Regions from separate parts of the Paenibacillus sp. 2TAF8 genome, predicted to be linked through region 2. Evidence: riboswitches for the same ligand, from Rfam matches in the RefSeq annotation. Region 2 holds a riboswitch; the other holds the start of a gene.

Region 1 (7,393 bases), on a different contig from region 2:
TCTTCTACTTTGGATATATCCGCCTGAACGGCAATGCAACGTACGCCTTTGGCGGTAATCTGAGCTTGCAACGATTCGGCTTCTGTTCTGCTATGCACATAATTAAGGGCAATGTGGCATCCCTGATCCGCCAGACTGAGGGCTGTCATTTTACCAAGACCTTTGGCACTTCCCGTTATGAGGGCAATCTTTCCCTTCACGTTCATCCCCCTCTTCAAAGAGCAGTCACTCATCCAGTATAAAAGATTTAGCCTTCCCTCACAACTTGCATGTGTTCACAATCTGTTCCAGTTGACTTAATGGAAGTTAATATGCCCTTCATTCCCAAAAATATCTTGTCTAAAAGCCAAATACTATGATACTCTCGGTTAGCCATATGATCTTATCGTGATAAAAACAAAATACATATCAACGTGTAAATCGCTGCTTACATCGTATGAAAGGATTACTTAAATGAACAAGAAAATAAACAAGAAATGGTTTCTCCCCGCCTTTGCTTTACTTTTCCTTATCTCACTTCCATTTTCAACCATGAAAGTTGCTGCAGAAAATTTTGGTTCAGCCGATGGATTTGAATGGCAGAGTGGCCCTGCAACAGTATTTTTGGAAGATATAGCTTCAGTAAACGTACCGGAAAATCTCGCTTTTTTTGATGAAGAAAATACCAAGAGGTTTATGAAAGAAAATCCTCCTCCTCCGAACGGTACTGAAATTGGTTCTCTTTATAACATGAACATGCAGTTGTATTGGAACGTCATTTTTGAATACCACAACATAGGATATGTCGACGATCGTGACAAAAATGAAATACATGCCAATGAACTGCTGGAAAGTTACAAGCAGAGTCCGGAAGGGCAGCATGAGAAAGCGAGCGCAGAAAATCAATCCTCCGTGCTACGCTGGGATGTTGAGCCTGTGTATGAGGAAAGTAAACATCAATTACGCTATTCCTTAGGATTGCGTGATCCTCTCTTGCAGAACGGGATAGTAAATTATAAAGTAAACTTTTTAACACGTGAAGGTTATATTAGCGTCATACTCGTTACTCCAAGTTATTATTTTGAAGAAAGTCGAAAGCAGTTTGAAGAAATGGTGCTCCAAAATGTTAAAGTCAATAAAAGTCATACATACGAGGAATTTAATGCTTCCTTTGATAAAAAATCAGAGCTTGGTCTCATCCATCTTATTCCGGGCGGTGAAGGGGTAGCTACCAAAAAAGAGGAACGGCAGACTTTAATCAAAAAAGGCGTGATTCTCATTGTTACTGCGTCTGTTACTGTATTCCTCTTCATAAAGCTTCGGCGGAAACTGAGGACTCAGAAATAGTAAAGCCCCGCAGACCTCTTTAAGAGATCGTGCGGGGCTTTCAGTTATTTAGATTTTGCGTTTTATCAACTTAAAATGCAGGTTCAACTGCACCTTGGTAACGTTCTTTGATGAATTTTTTCACCGTTTCGGAGTGGAGAGCTTCTGCCAGTTTTTTGATGGCGTCTGCATCTTTGTTATCTTCACGGGACACCAGAATGTTTGCATATGGATTGCCTTGCAAATCTTCGATCAACAACGCATCTTTAGATGGATTGAGGTTTGCTTCAAGCGCATAGTTTGCATTGATAAATACCAGATCGGCTTCATCCAGCTGACGAGGCATCATGGCTGCATCCAGTTCGATGATTTCCAGGTTTTTCGGATTCGCTGTAATGTCCTGTTTAGTGGATGCAATGTTTGTATTATCTTTGAGCGTAATCAGACCTTTTTTCGCAAGCAACAAGAGTGCACGTCCACCATTGGATGGGTCGTTTGGAATAGCAACTTTAGCGCCATCTTTCAGTTCATCCAAGGATTTAATCTTTTTGGAGTAACCACCGAAAGGTTCTACATGGACTGGAGTCACAGCAACAAGGTTAAAACCACGCTCTTTGTTCTCTGTGTCAAGGTAAGGCTGATGCTGGAAGAAGTTTGCGTCCAGTTTCTTATCTGCCAGCTGTTGGTTAGGTTGCACATAGTCGTTAAACGTCACCACTTGCAAACGAATGCCTTGTGCTTCAAGTTCAGGTTTGATGCTTTCCAGAATTTCAGCATGTGGTGTAGGCGAAGCACCGACTTTCAATTCAACGGTACGCGGAGCACCTGCTGCATTATCCGCACCACTGTCGGATTTCTTGTTGTTGCCGCAAGCTGCGAGTACGGCAATCATCATCAAGCTGAGTAAAATAATAGACCATTTTTTCATCTGTAAAACCCCTTCGCATTTTTATTTTTCAATCTATCTGTTATTTCCGGGTGAAATAAATGACTAGACGATCACCAATCATCTGCAGAAGCTGAACCAAAATAATCATGGATACAACAGAAATAATCATGATCTCATTCTGATATCGATAGTATCCATAGTTAATGGCTAGAGTACCCAGACCTCCACCGCCAACCATACCCGCCATGGCCGTATAGGACACCAGCGTAACGATGGTAATCGTAATTCCGGCAAGCAAGCCAGGTAAAGCCTCAGGTAACAACACCCGTCTGACAATCTGAGCTGTAGATGCCCCCATTGCCTGGGCTGCTTCAATGACACCGCGGTCCACTTCACGTAAAGTATTCTCCACCAGACGTGCAAAATACGGAGCAGCCGAGATGACCAGTGGTGGGATAACACCCAGCACACCTGTAGCGGTGCCCACCAGCGTACGCGTAAACGGAATAAGAGCAACAATTAATATGATGAAAGGTACCGAACGTAAAATATTAACAATAACAGATAATATGATGTAGGTTAGTTTGGAACTAGGTGAAGCCGAGCGGCCTGTCATAAACAGAATGACACCAAGCGGCAAACCCAAGAGAACAGTAAACAAACCGGATACAGCAAGAATTTGCAATGTTTCAATGGAGGCCGTACCGACCTCTTCCCAGCGTACTTTGGAAAAATCCATTATCGCAGCACCTCCACATCAAGTCCTTCTGCGGTTAGTTCAGACAAGGTCTGTTCAATCGCAGCGGAGTCACCTTCGAAACGCACCGTCAATTGACCATAAGGAACCTGCTTGATTGTAGAGATTGTACCTTGCAGAATAGCAAAATCCACACCTGTTTTGCGAACCGTTCTCGACAGAATCGCTTCATAGGTTTTATTTCCAAGAAATGAAACCTTCACCAACTTGGAAGAAACACCTGCTGCCAACTCCGTTCCTGCGTTCGCCATAACCGTTTCCTCCAGTGCGAGTCCACCTTCGCTGTCCCGTGAAACAAAATCCCGCGTAATCGCATGCTGCGGTTTCATGAATACCTCTGTCACTGGCCCTTGCTCCACAATGCCACCTTGATGGATAACGGCTACCCTGTCACAGATGTTCTGAATGACATGCATCTCGTGGGTAATCAGCACAATGGTCAGATTATACTTCTCATTAATATCCAGCAATAGCTTCAGAATCGAATTGGTTGTTTGCGGATCAAGTGCCGAAGTTGCCTCATCACAAAGAAGTACACTCGGATCACTTGCCAGAGCTCTCGCTATCCCTACCCGTTGCTTCTGTCCACCGGACAACTGAGCCGGATATTTACTGCTGTGCTGCTCTAATCCAACCAGAGCGAGCATTTCCTTCACCTTGCGATCTATCGCATCCTTAGGTGTGTTGACCAGTTTTAACGGGAATGCCACATTGTCGTATACCGTTGCCGAAGACAACAGATTAAAATGCTGAAAAATCATACCGATCTTGCGTCGTTGCTGCTGTAGTTCACTTTTGCTAAGTTCGGTCAGGTTAATGCCATCAACCCAGACCTCACCCTCCGTTGGGCGCTCAAGCAAATTAATACATCGGATCAATGTACTTTTCCCTGCACCCGAGTGACCAATCACGCCGAAAATCTCACCCTTCTGAATCTTCAGATCAAGGTGTGACAAAGCCGTCGTTGTTTTGGCGCGTTTGCCGTATGTTTTGGTTAATCCAACCAGTTCAATCAATAGTACTGCTCCTTCCCCATCACCTACATATATCTTTACCCGAAGGAAGAGAAAACTCCCCTTTCTATGCAAAAAAGAGCCCCTTTGCAGATACAAAGACGGCTCTTCACGTGAAATGACCTTCTCATCTGCCAAAATCATGCCATACATGATTCTGTAGGAATTAGCACCTAACACCTGCGATGATGACGTTATGCCATCATCGCAGATCGGTTGCCGGGCTTCATCGGGCCTGTCCCTCCGCCACTCTCGATAAGAGAAATATAAAATTGTAGGTTTATATAGTTTCATGTAGTTCATCATGTATAATGACCAAACTGCATCAAATGCTGTATTATAGACACGATTCCTTGTAAGCTTCGATCTGGAACTCAGTATAATTCAAAGTATTCCGATTTGTCAAATGGTATTATTTTTTTCAAATACACGGATTCGTTTAACGTTTCATAATCTGTTTACGCCAGATTCGATTGATGTATCGATACGCCATATGCAGCGTTTCACAGACCATATCCACACCCTGCTGCATCTCCAGAAGATGCTGATCCAGATCCTCTAGCTTTACTTTTCCACGCATCGTCTGATGTAACTGCCACAGGTCATCCTGCATTTCTGAATTCATATAATGGATCTCCATATTCCGCCGCTTGCGCAGTTTGCTCATCGGTTCCCTATAAGCTTCCTTGATTTTAATTAATTGCTGTGCGAGTTCATGATGGTCCCGATAATAATCAAATTGTCTTAGAACGGTATAATAGGAGAAATGTACTTTCGTTTTAGAGGTGTTTAATTGGAAGATTTCATTTAAAACCGTACCCAATTTATCCAGAATAGCGAAGCACCGAATAAATGCATCTTTGTAGAAATAAACATAGCGCGCATACTCTGCCTTTTCAGCAGAACTCATATCCCCCGTTGAACCAGCAACTACTCTTCTACGGAAATGCGCGGCTGCAAAATAACTCTGCTCCAGTTCATCCAACGAGGAAATTAGTCCCTGTGTCCATATATACAACTTCCGATAATCATGATTCGGATCATGGTCGACATACATCTGTTTCTCAAAAGAATCCAGGGTAAACGCCATGGTATCCATAGCCTCTTTCAATTTCCCCTGATTCACTCGTGGCTTTTCCCCTAATAAAGTACGCAGCATAGATGGCCTCCTCTTTCCACTGATGACGGCAAATATATATTATCACAGCTGTTAACAGCTGAAGATGCAGCTTAAGCCTAAACTGAAGCGAGAGTTTCGAAATAGCGTTCATCATTCATTGGTCATTTGTTAATCATAACAACTTGATTTAGGTTGCCCTGCTACCTCTCACATCAAACAAAAGTCCACCTCTCCAATGATCTACATCACCGGATGGTGGACTTTCCAACATGGACAGCGCAGCCTCAGGCCAATGCACTAACCTTCCTTTGTAAATACATAACTCGTGATCTGTTAGAAACGGTTCACCGGGCGGTGTAGCTTGTACACGAGGAAGCTCATATAGGTCAAGATACCAAACAGTACAGCGATATCCAACATATGTGCCAGCGCTACAAACATGTAAACTTCTGGACGGCTAATCGTCCACATCATGAACATACCGATAACCACTTGCAACAGAATTAAAACGACGGATAACACACCGAGTGTCCGCAATTCACGGTTATCCGGGTGTTTGCGATAGGCAAAATGCCCCAAGATCGCAATTACGATCACGAGCGACACAGCTGCCAGACGATGGGCAAAGGCAATAGCTACCCCGCCAGAGAGTTCAGGCACAATCTGCCCGTTACAGAGCGGAAATCCGGAACAACCGCCAGCAGAATTCGTATGGCTTACAAATGCCCCTGTGTACACGACCAGATACGTATAGACGGTTGAGAACCAAACCAGGTTGCGGAATCCTTTGCTGACGCGAGGATATTGATTCAGACGTTCCAAACCGCCATGTTTCGCTTCCTGCCGAATGCCTAGAGCCATCATCAACGAGCTGGCGAAGGCAATGAGCGCAAACCCAAAGTGAAGTGCCATAACCGCTGAAGACTGCGAGAAGACAACGGCAAATGCACCCATGATTCCTTGAATGATTACAAATATAAGAGTTAGCAACGAGAACAATTGCAGATCACGACGCTGTTTGCCAAATCGTAAGAAAGCAACAAACGAAGCAATGGATAGCAGCCCTGCCAGTGCACTGACGGCACGGTGGGAGTATTCAATTAGTGAGGCAACAGTATGTGCCGGCACGAGCTTTCCGTTACACAAAGGCCATTCGGTTCCACAGCCAAGGCCGGATTCGGTTTTGGTCACGACTCCGCCCCCAAAGGTAGCCAGAAACATGACAAGACAGGTTAATACGGTTAACCATTTAAATAATGTTAAGTGCTTCAATTTTTTCTCACCCGCTGTTGGTTTAAGATGGCGAAGAAGTCTTCGCTTGATAATCATGCTAACTTCATAATTGGTGCCATTGTTCTTTTGTTACTTTAAAACGATGTAATTGCCTTACCTTCCAACTTTGCTTTCATAAGAGCTCATAGCTCATTAAAGCGCTTGTTTTTAACTTTGACACTAATTTCACAACTAAATTCATTATACCGGATAAAATCATCATTGACGCCGCGCTTTGTGACAAAATGTTAACGTCTAATAAAAATTTGACCAGTGAGTCATTATTATTCTTAAATCTAATTATGTAAGCCATCAACAAGCTCGGTACCTAGAACTCCGCATTTATCATTAATCGTTTATCATTTTCAACATTTTCAACATTTTCAAATCACCGACTCCTCACTTCCGATTCTAACGATCACCATGGAGCTTATTTTGCAAATATAGCCCCTTTTCTGAACCTAACGATCACCATGGAGCTTATTTCTAAGTAACACGGCAATAATTGCTGCAAATACGCCTTTTAGTCCCCAATAGCGTCTCTGGAGATCGTTAGATTTTTTTATGAGTTACATTCGAGCAAATAACGTTCCTGGTGATCGTTAGAGCATTGAGTTACCGTGCAGTGTCTGCGAAAGGACCTGAGTTGGTATGTAGCATATCACCGCAACATTGACGCAGAAAAATCCCGACTCCGATCTTTAGCCTCTAGTTCTTTTCACCTCAACCAAAATAAAAACAAGGCCGTCTTAAGCCAAAATGTGGCTCTACCGACAGCCTTGTGTTTGCATACTTAGTCCACAGTCTTCCCTATCTTGAGATAATTCATTCCTGCTATGCTGTGCGGTACTTGCTCACCCTTATTGCTTCGGTATATGCTCCCGTACCTCACACTTTTGCATACATGCCGGAATTCGTTCTTAGCGATGTCGATCAAAGCATATCGAATGATCTGTCAATTGCAACGGTGTAACCCTTACTACATCTCGCTGCTCCACAGCTGCGTTCTCTGCACAACTCATCTAAACTTACCGCTG
Region 2 (7,393 bases):
GATATACCGAACCGGGACAAAATCCGTTCCAGCAGACGATAAGTACCACCATACAGGTCAAGAGAAACAATCAGGTGATCCCCTTGACTGAACAAAGCAAAGATCGTTTGCAATGCTGCCATACCTGAACTACAGGCAAAACCTGCATCTCCGGACTCAAGCACCGCTGCTGCTTCTTCAAGCACTTTCCGTGTTGGATTCGTCGTACGGATGTAATCAAACCCCGTGCTTTGTCCCAGCTTCGGGTGACGAAACGCAGTGGATTGATAGATCGGAAAGTTAACAGCACCTGTTACCGGTTCATTGATGGACCCAATTTGAGCTAGACGGCTTTCCATTTTCAACTTGTTATCTTCCATTACTGTATCCTCCTGTAATCTCGATTAGATTTGCGGGCCAATATCGTAAGGCGTTTCCTGATACACATAGTAATTGAGCCAATTAGAGAATAATAAGTTAGCGTGTGCACGCCATGTTGCCGGAGGTATACGGGATGGATCATCTTTAGGATAGTAATACTTCGGTAGCGCGATATCCAATCCCTTGGCAACATCACGATCATATTCCCACTTTAATGAAAATGGATCATACTCGGCATGTCCTGTAGCAAAAATTTGCTTCCCGTCTTTGGTTGCAACCAGGAATACGCCAGCTTCTTCCGATTCAGCCAAGATCTCCAGCTTATCGTTTTTCTCGATATCCTCTCGCCTTACCTCTGTGTGACGGGAGTGTGGAACGTTGAAAACTTCATCAAATCCGCGGAGCAAAGGAACATGAGGTTTGTTGATTGTATGTGGGAATACGCCAAAACACTTTTCATCCAGCGGAACTTTGGGTACATCAAAATGGTGGTATAAACCTGCCTGTGAGGCCCAACATATATGCATTGTCGAGGTTACATTGGTTTTGGTCCACTCAAAGATTTCCTGAATCTCTTCCCAATAATTCACATCCTCGAAATCCATTTGTTCAACCGGTGCACCCGTAATGATCATGCCGTCAAAACGGCGGTGCTGGATCTCGTCAAATGTTTTGTAAAACAAGTCTAAATATTCTTGTGACGTGTTCTTGGATGTGTGAGATTTGGGATGCACCAGCACAACATCAACTTGAATGGGTGTGTTACCCACCAGACGCAGCAATTGCGTTTCGGTCGTCTCCTTCGTAGGCATCAGATTGAGTATGGCTATACGAAGCGGACGAATATCCTGCTTGTACGCAGATGATTCGTCCATAACGAAAATATTCTCCCCTTCAAGCACTTCTTTTGCTGGCAGTGTATCCGGAATTTTAATTGGCATGGTGAGTCGACTCCTCCTTTTTCATAGATCGCATTGGGTGCGAAAATCATTTCCTGAGAAGCTCTGTATATGACAAAGACCTCTCTCGGATTCCGAGAAAGGTCATATGTAAACAGATATGCGCCTCTCTCATCTCTCAGTTACAACAGCACCTCAGGGGTACTTGGTCGCTGCAAGAATTAGCACCGTGCGTTGTTTCGCCGGTTGCCGGGTTTCATCGGGCTGGTCCCTCCACCTACTCTTGATAAGATTTCGCTGTATTCAATTATAATTCAAATATATTAACTTTTACTTTAAAACATTACCGCCCTCACGTCAAGAACCAGTTGTTTGATTTGAGTATACACTGGGAACCGTTCATCCTCTGTTGTCATACACTGCCTCAGAGCGCTAAATAGACACATTTTTGCGCTTGAAAGCACTCTGGACCAGCGGTATACTATACAAGTGTTTATAAGTCCTTATGTGAGAGGTGACATATTAAATGGATGGCGACCCGAGGCCCAACTGGCAGTCGAATTCCGAACAACTGCATAGAGAATTGACATCAGCATGTYGGCAACGGGACGTTTCTTCCGTTTGATTATAGATTGATGAACGCAGTACAGCCCTGATTACCAGGCTCCGCTGCCGACCGGCTGATCTGTTCTTTTGCGCCCATATTAATGATGAAATCCGCCAAAATGGCGGGTGCAGAAGGAGTAGATAACATGAAAATCCGGTTGGTTAACAATGGTGTATTTATCCCGGTGGATGACATTCAGCAAGCGCTGACTCCACCAGCGGAAGGATTTTACTGGATTGATGCGGACGTGGACGATCTGGCTGTACTTCAGCCGCTCTTTTCCATGCATGATCTGGCTGTGGAGGACTGCTTGAGTGATGAGGAGCAGCGTCCGAAGATTGAAATTTATGAGAACCATTATTTTATCGTTATTAATAGTATTCGTTTTGATGATGAAGAAATTTTCCTGAGAGCACTCAATCTCTTTCTCGGCAGACATTTTATCATCACGGTTACCAAACAAAAGATCAGTGAATTACGTACATTGAAGCCTATTCTCTGGGAACAGGAGATCAGCAGCCCTGATCGCCTGCTTTACCTGCTGGTTGACTTGATCGTAGATAATTACTTTACCGTTGGAGATCGAATTGAAGCACGAATTGAGAAGCTTGAGGAAGACATCCTGATGCATACCAAAAAGTCACACCTGAATGAGATTATTGGTCTGCGAAGCGAAATCTTGTGGCTTAAAAAGGTGCTGGGTCCTCAAAAAGAGGTCATCAACACACTCAACAAAAAAGATCTGCGTCTCATTGATGATCAGTTGCAGAAATACTTCAGTGACATCTATGAGAACGCCGTAAAAATATCGGAAACGTTCGAAACATACCGCGATCTGATGGGCAACTTGCGAGAAGCCTATCAGTCCAGTATTGCAAACCGGGCCAATGAGATCATGCGGGTGTTTACCGCCATCACCACGGTGTTCATGCCGTTGACCGTGATTACCGGAATATACGGAATGAACTTTGATAACATGCCTGAATTGCACTGGAAATATAGTTATTATGCGGTTATTGGCTTGATGGTCACATTAGGTCTAACCATGTTTTTCATTTTCCGCAAAAAAGACTGGATCTGAAACGATCATTACATGCGCAATATCATACCATCACACGAATGAATAAGACGAAGCGATCCTTCTCGGGACGACTTCGTCTTTTTGATATCTTTTGCTTTTGAACGCTTTTTAACTAACCTGCATTGCGCTCAGTTTCGGCATGTCTGCGGAAACGAATGCGAATCATACGTAACCGCTCGTACACTTGCTCCAAACTTCCTCCTTCTGGGCGCTCTCCCCCATAAACTTTATGTAAGACAGGCTTTAAAAACATATCTCCCAACTCCTCATAGGCATTCCATACTGCCTCTTGTTCAGTCTCAGGCATTACGGACAGTTCTACATCCAGCAAAGAATCCGTGTCATATCCCTCCAGATCCAGCGTTTCCAAAAGTTCGATTAATTCCCGCCGGGATAATCCCGACTTAGTCACAATCGTTTCCAAGGTATGTCCTGCCTTCATTCCTTCCAGCACATGTTTACGCGTGATGAATTTATCCAGTTCCTGCTTGTATTTCTGCTCTTTCTGCTTGTATAGCCAGCTTTCGTACTCTTCTTCTTTCAACACTGTATACACCCAGTCTAACGGGAAAGATCTCAATCGCTCGATCCCACTCGTCATTTCCAGCCATTCCAGCCCATATTCCGTTGCTTTGCTCTCGCCAACACCTGGCAGCTGCATTAGTTCGTCCATCGTATGTGGAATAAAGGCACTGATTAACCGTAGTAAACGATTCGTCGCTACAAAATAAGGAGCTTTTCGGTCCGAAGCCGCTTTTTGCCTGCGCCATGCGCACAGTTCCTCATACAATTGCTCATTTCCGTATAATTCACTAAAACAATGCAGGCGCTGGCCCGCATAACTACGCAGCTTCAAATCCTCATTTTCGTGGTACAATCCATGCAGCAGTGGACGATACCCTTCGCTCATTCGCATGGCAAGTTGATGACGATAAATGTGTAGCAGCTCTTCCCACGATGTTCCTTCATACCAGATCGTATCTTCCCGATCACCTGCTTCATATTGGCTCCATCCCAAATGCCAGGTATACTCCTCCTCGCCAATCCATAACTGGGCAATCTCCTCATTCTGATCTGACACTCTGGATAATTTGTTCATGAAGATAACTTCCATTGTTTGTTCCCTCCTTTGGATGTTACAGCCTGTCCGATTAAGAAAAGCACTCTCTGTTTCCAGACAGCACAAAAAAGCACCCCTCCTGCAAAATCGTTGCAAGAGAGGTGCTTCCTCATTAACCGTACTATACTGTTGGCTATATCATAACACACTGGTAAAATTCGTCAATCCCTGAACGGTTTATTTCGCCAAGGCTAATTTCGCCAGTGCCAGTGAACCGCACAAGCCAGCATTATCTCCCAAACCTGGTGAAACAATATACTCATCCATTCCAGTGTGAAGTGACGGATGCTGCACATAACCTCCGAGCAATTCCTGCAGTTTGCTGCGAACCATCGGGAACAGGTGCTCCTGCTTCATCACGCCTCCGCCCATTACAATTTTCTGAGGCGAAAGAATCAACACATAATGCATCAGAGCATGTGCAAGATAATGTGCTTCGATCTCCCAAGCCTTGTGGTCTGCCGGCAATTCATAAGCTGGTTGTTTCCAGCGTTTGTTAATGGCTGGCCCTGCTGCGAGACCTTCCAGGCAGTCCCCGTGATATGGGCAAAATCCTGCATATTCATCTTCCGGATGTCTTCGTACGATGATATGCCCCATCTCGGGATGTGACAATCCATGCACCATTTTCCCGCCAACAACGGCTCCTGCACCAATGCCTGTACCTACCGTTATATACAGACAGCTATCCAGTCCCTGCGCAGCTCCCCAAGTAGCTTCACCCAGAGCAGCTCCGTTTACATCGGTGTCAAACGTCATGGGGACATCAAAGTGTTCTTTGAGTTTGCCCATCATATTGTATTGTCCCCAATGCGGCTTCGGTGTTGTTGTGATGTAACCATAGGTTGGACTTCCTTCAATGGGATCAATCGGACCGAATGAACCTACACCGAGCGCTTCAATGCCTTTGCCTTCAAAGAAAGAGATGACGTGGGCCATCGTTTCTTCCGGTGTGGTCGTAGGGAAGCTTACTCGTTCCAGTACCTCTCCATTTTCTGTCCCGATACCACATACAAATTTGGTTCCTCCTGCTTCAATCGCACCTAAAACTGTCATGTTAGTTCCTCACTCCCACGTTGGTTTAAAATAAAGAAACTCGAATGCCCCAATGAATATGAATGAGGCTCTGTGATACAGCTCAGTTATGCTCAAGCTTGTTTAGCCGCTTCAGCAAAGTCTGTCTCCAGCTATCCGAAAGCACAGGAATAGCCAAGAGAGCCCGCATGCCTTCCGCATCCTGCTTCCCTTGATGCATGATCCGGTTAGCTTCAAGGATCGTCATGTATGCAGCATTTGTACGAACTTTTCTGAAACTTGACGCAGGACCAACTTCCCCTTCTTTCAGCACTCGAAAATAAAAGCCAGTATGTCCACTTTCCTGAAAATACAAAGGCAGCTCTTTATAATCATATCGTGCACTCAGCTTGAAGCATGGCTGTCTCGGCTGGCTGACTTGTACCTGCGCATCTCCTAATTCAAATACGTCACCAATGCGCACCTCTTCTTCCGTACAGCCTGTAACGGTCAGATTCTCTCCGAAAGCTCCCCAATTCAGCTTGCGATCCATCAACTGCTCAAGCGCCGCATAACGGCTGTAATCATATACACAAACAGCTTTATCAGGACCACCATGATGCACCATATCTGCCTGGGCATCCCCAGTCATTCCGGTGAATGACAGGAATACCGGGGAAGAGACAGGATGTTTCACGATACCACTCAACACTTCATGCTTCTGACCAGGCAGTGGCTTAGGCAGGCCTACATTAATTGCGAGAACTGCCGTGCTACCCTCTTCAGTTATCGGATCGCTTATAGGTGTCATGCCGCATCATACCTCCTGCAATTGTTCTTTTATCGAACAGAACCGCCAAACACGAGTGTATTACTTAACAGCCTGCCTGGAGAGGTCAGCATCTTGCCACCTGCATACATACCAGAGGATGCACCACCATCCAGGTTCATTGCCTGTTTAGCTCCCAGCTTTTGCATCACAGCTGCCCACTGTTTTATTGTAGCACCAGAAACGGTGGCAATCATAATCGAACCATCGCCCATGATTGCAATTCCGCTTCTTGCTCCGGATGCATTCAGAATCTTGGGATCTTTGAACCCTTCACCTGCCGGATTAACAGCGATCTTGCCATCTTTGACTAGTCGTGGACCAGCCCCCACAGCCGTAATAACATCCTGCCAAGGAATTTCCTGACCGGCTGCGTTAGTATACCTGTAATTCATCTCTACTGTAGAACCAACCGTGAAACGGTCTGATGTGGACTTCTCCCGACCTGTGAAGACAAGGACAGAACCGTTTTTGGGAATCGCTACATTTGTGTTAGGTACTTTTTTGGTTACTACACCCTTCTCCATAACCACTGCTGTTCCGCCCTTAAATCCAACGTTGGCTCCGCGCTCAGGAGTGTATAACATCGAGATACTTGCGTCTGCAGAAGGCGTTCGGTTAATAAATGTTGCATACCAGCTGCGTGATTTTCCATTTGTATCTGTGACCGTGCCTGTCAAACTCACTTGAAGTGAATCCATCATCGCTGAGCCATCGGCCTTAAAGCCGATCGACGTGCCATATCTTCCTATATGTATAACTTTTCCATTTGCTATTAACATACCGTAAGGATCAGGCGCTCCGTGATACGCTTCAAAAAAAGCTCCATTAATCGCGGCTTGTGCGCCGTACGCTTTCACAATAGAAGGCAATGTCGCGGTTTGACCAACCTGTTTCTTCGCAAGTCCTACCGTTACCGGTGTACCTTTGGGAATCGAAACAGTCTGCACGCTAAAACTACGTCCTGCTGCATTCACTTTCTGTACTTTCGTGCTGATAGCTGCTTTAGCTTCCACAGTCTGCGGTGCACTTACTGCCCCGGACAGTAAAACCGGAAATGCCAGGACGAGGGCGAGCGCCCCAGTCCACCACGTTTTACTCGTTTTTCTCATCATCATCTTGCTCACCCTATTGCCACTCCCATCCAAGAGCCAAGGCTCTTCATCTCAAGTTGTTCAAACTTGTCCATCACCATATCCGGGTCTAAACGCAATTCACAGCCATCCAGCGTACACGCCACCGGGACTTCGCAGTGAATCTCTGCCAGTTTGCGAGACAGATGCAGCATATCGAGATCACTCTCAATTTTTTTGCGTACCGAAGGGGTAAGTTGATCCAAATTGCTTAAAATCCCTTCAATTGATCCATACTCCTGTACAAGCTTCAAAGCCGTTTTCTCACCAATTCCACGTACTCCGGGATAATTATCGCTGGCATCACCCATCAAACCCTTCATGTCAATGACCTGGCGAGGCGTCAATTG

Evidence for each region. A riboswitch is a leader RNA that binds a small molecule or an ion and turns the genes downstream of it on or off. The one in region 2 is predicted to bind S-adenosylmethionine.
Region 1: linked by a shared signal. The riboswitch ahead of AB4Z30_RS23425 (methionine ABC transporter ATP-binding protein) and the one ahead of metA (homoserine O-acetyltransferase MetA) in region 2 are both predicted to bind S-adenosylmethionine.

The regions. Positions count from the first base shown of each region.
Region 1 is NZ_JBFRFN010000020.1:38,124-45,516, reverse strand. It holds gene AB4Z30_RS23445 (SDR family oxidoreductase) at 1-200, opposite strand, end outside; gene AB4Z30_RS23440 (DUF2167 domain-containing protein) at 454-1,326, shown strand; gene AB4Z30_RS23435 (MetQ/NlpA family ABC transporter substrate-binding protein) at 1,397-2,233, opposite strand; gene AB4Z30_RS23430 (methionine ABC transporter permease) at 2,274-2,933, opposite strand; gene AB4Z30_RS23425 (methionine ABC transporter ATP-binding protein) at 2,933-3,967, opposite strand; SAM riboswitch class I at 4,089-4,226, opposite strand; gene AB4Z30_RS23420 (Cthe_2314 family HEPN domain-containing protein) at 4,404-5,123, opposite strand; gene AB4Z30_RS23415 (COX15/CtaA family protein) at 5,418-6,305, opposite strand.
Region 2 is NZ_JBFRFN010000005.1:288,563-295,955, forward strand. It holds gene AB4Z30_RS10150 (PLP-dependent transferase) at 1-359, opposite strand, end outside; gene metA (homoserine O-acetyltransferase MetA) at 384-1,301, opposite strand; SAM riboswitch class I at 1,428-1,552, opposite strand; gene corA (magnesium/cobalt transporter CorA) at 2,012-2,947, shown strand; gene AB4Z30_RS10165 (HRDC domain-containing protein) at 3,060-4,061, opposite strand; gene AB4Z30_RS10170 (ROK family protein) at 4,245-5,123, opposite strand; gene AB4Z30_RS10175 (MOSC domain-containing protein) at 5,206-5,892, opposite strand; gene AB4Z30_RS10180 (phosphodiester glycosidase family protein) at 5,922-7,028, opposite strand; gene AB4Z30_RS10185 (5'-3' exonuclease) at 7,034-7,393, opposite strand, start outside.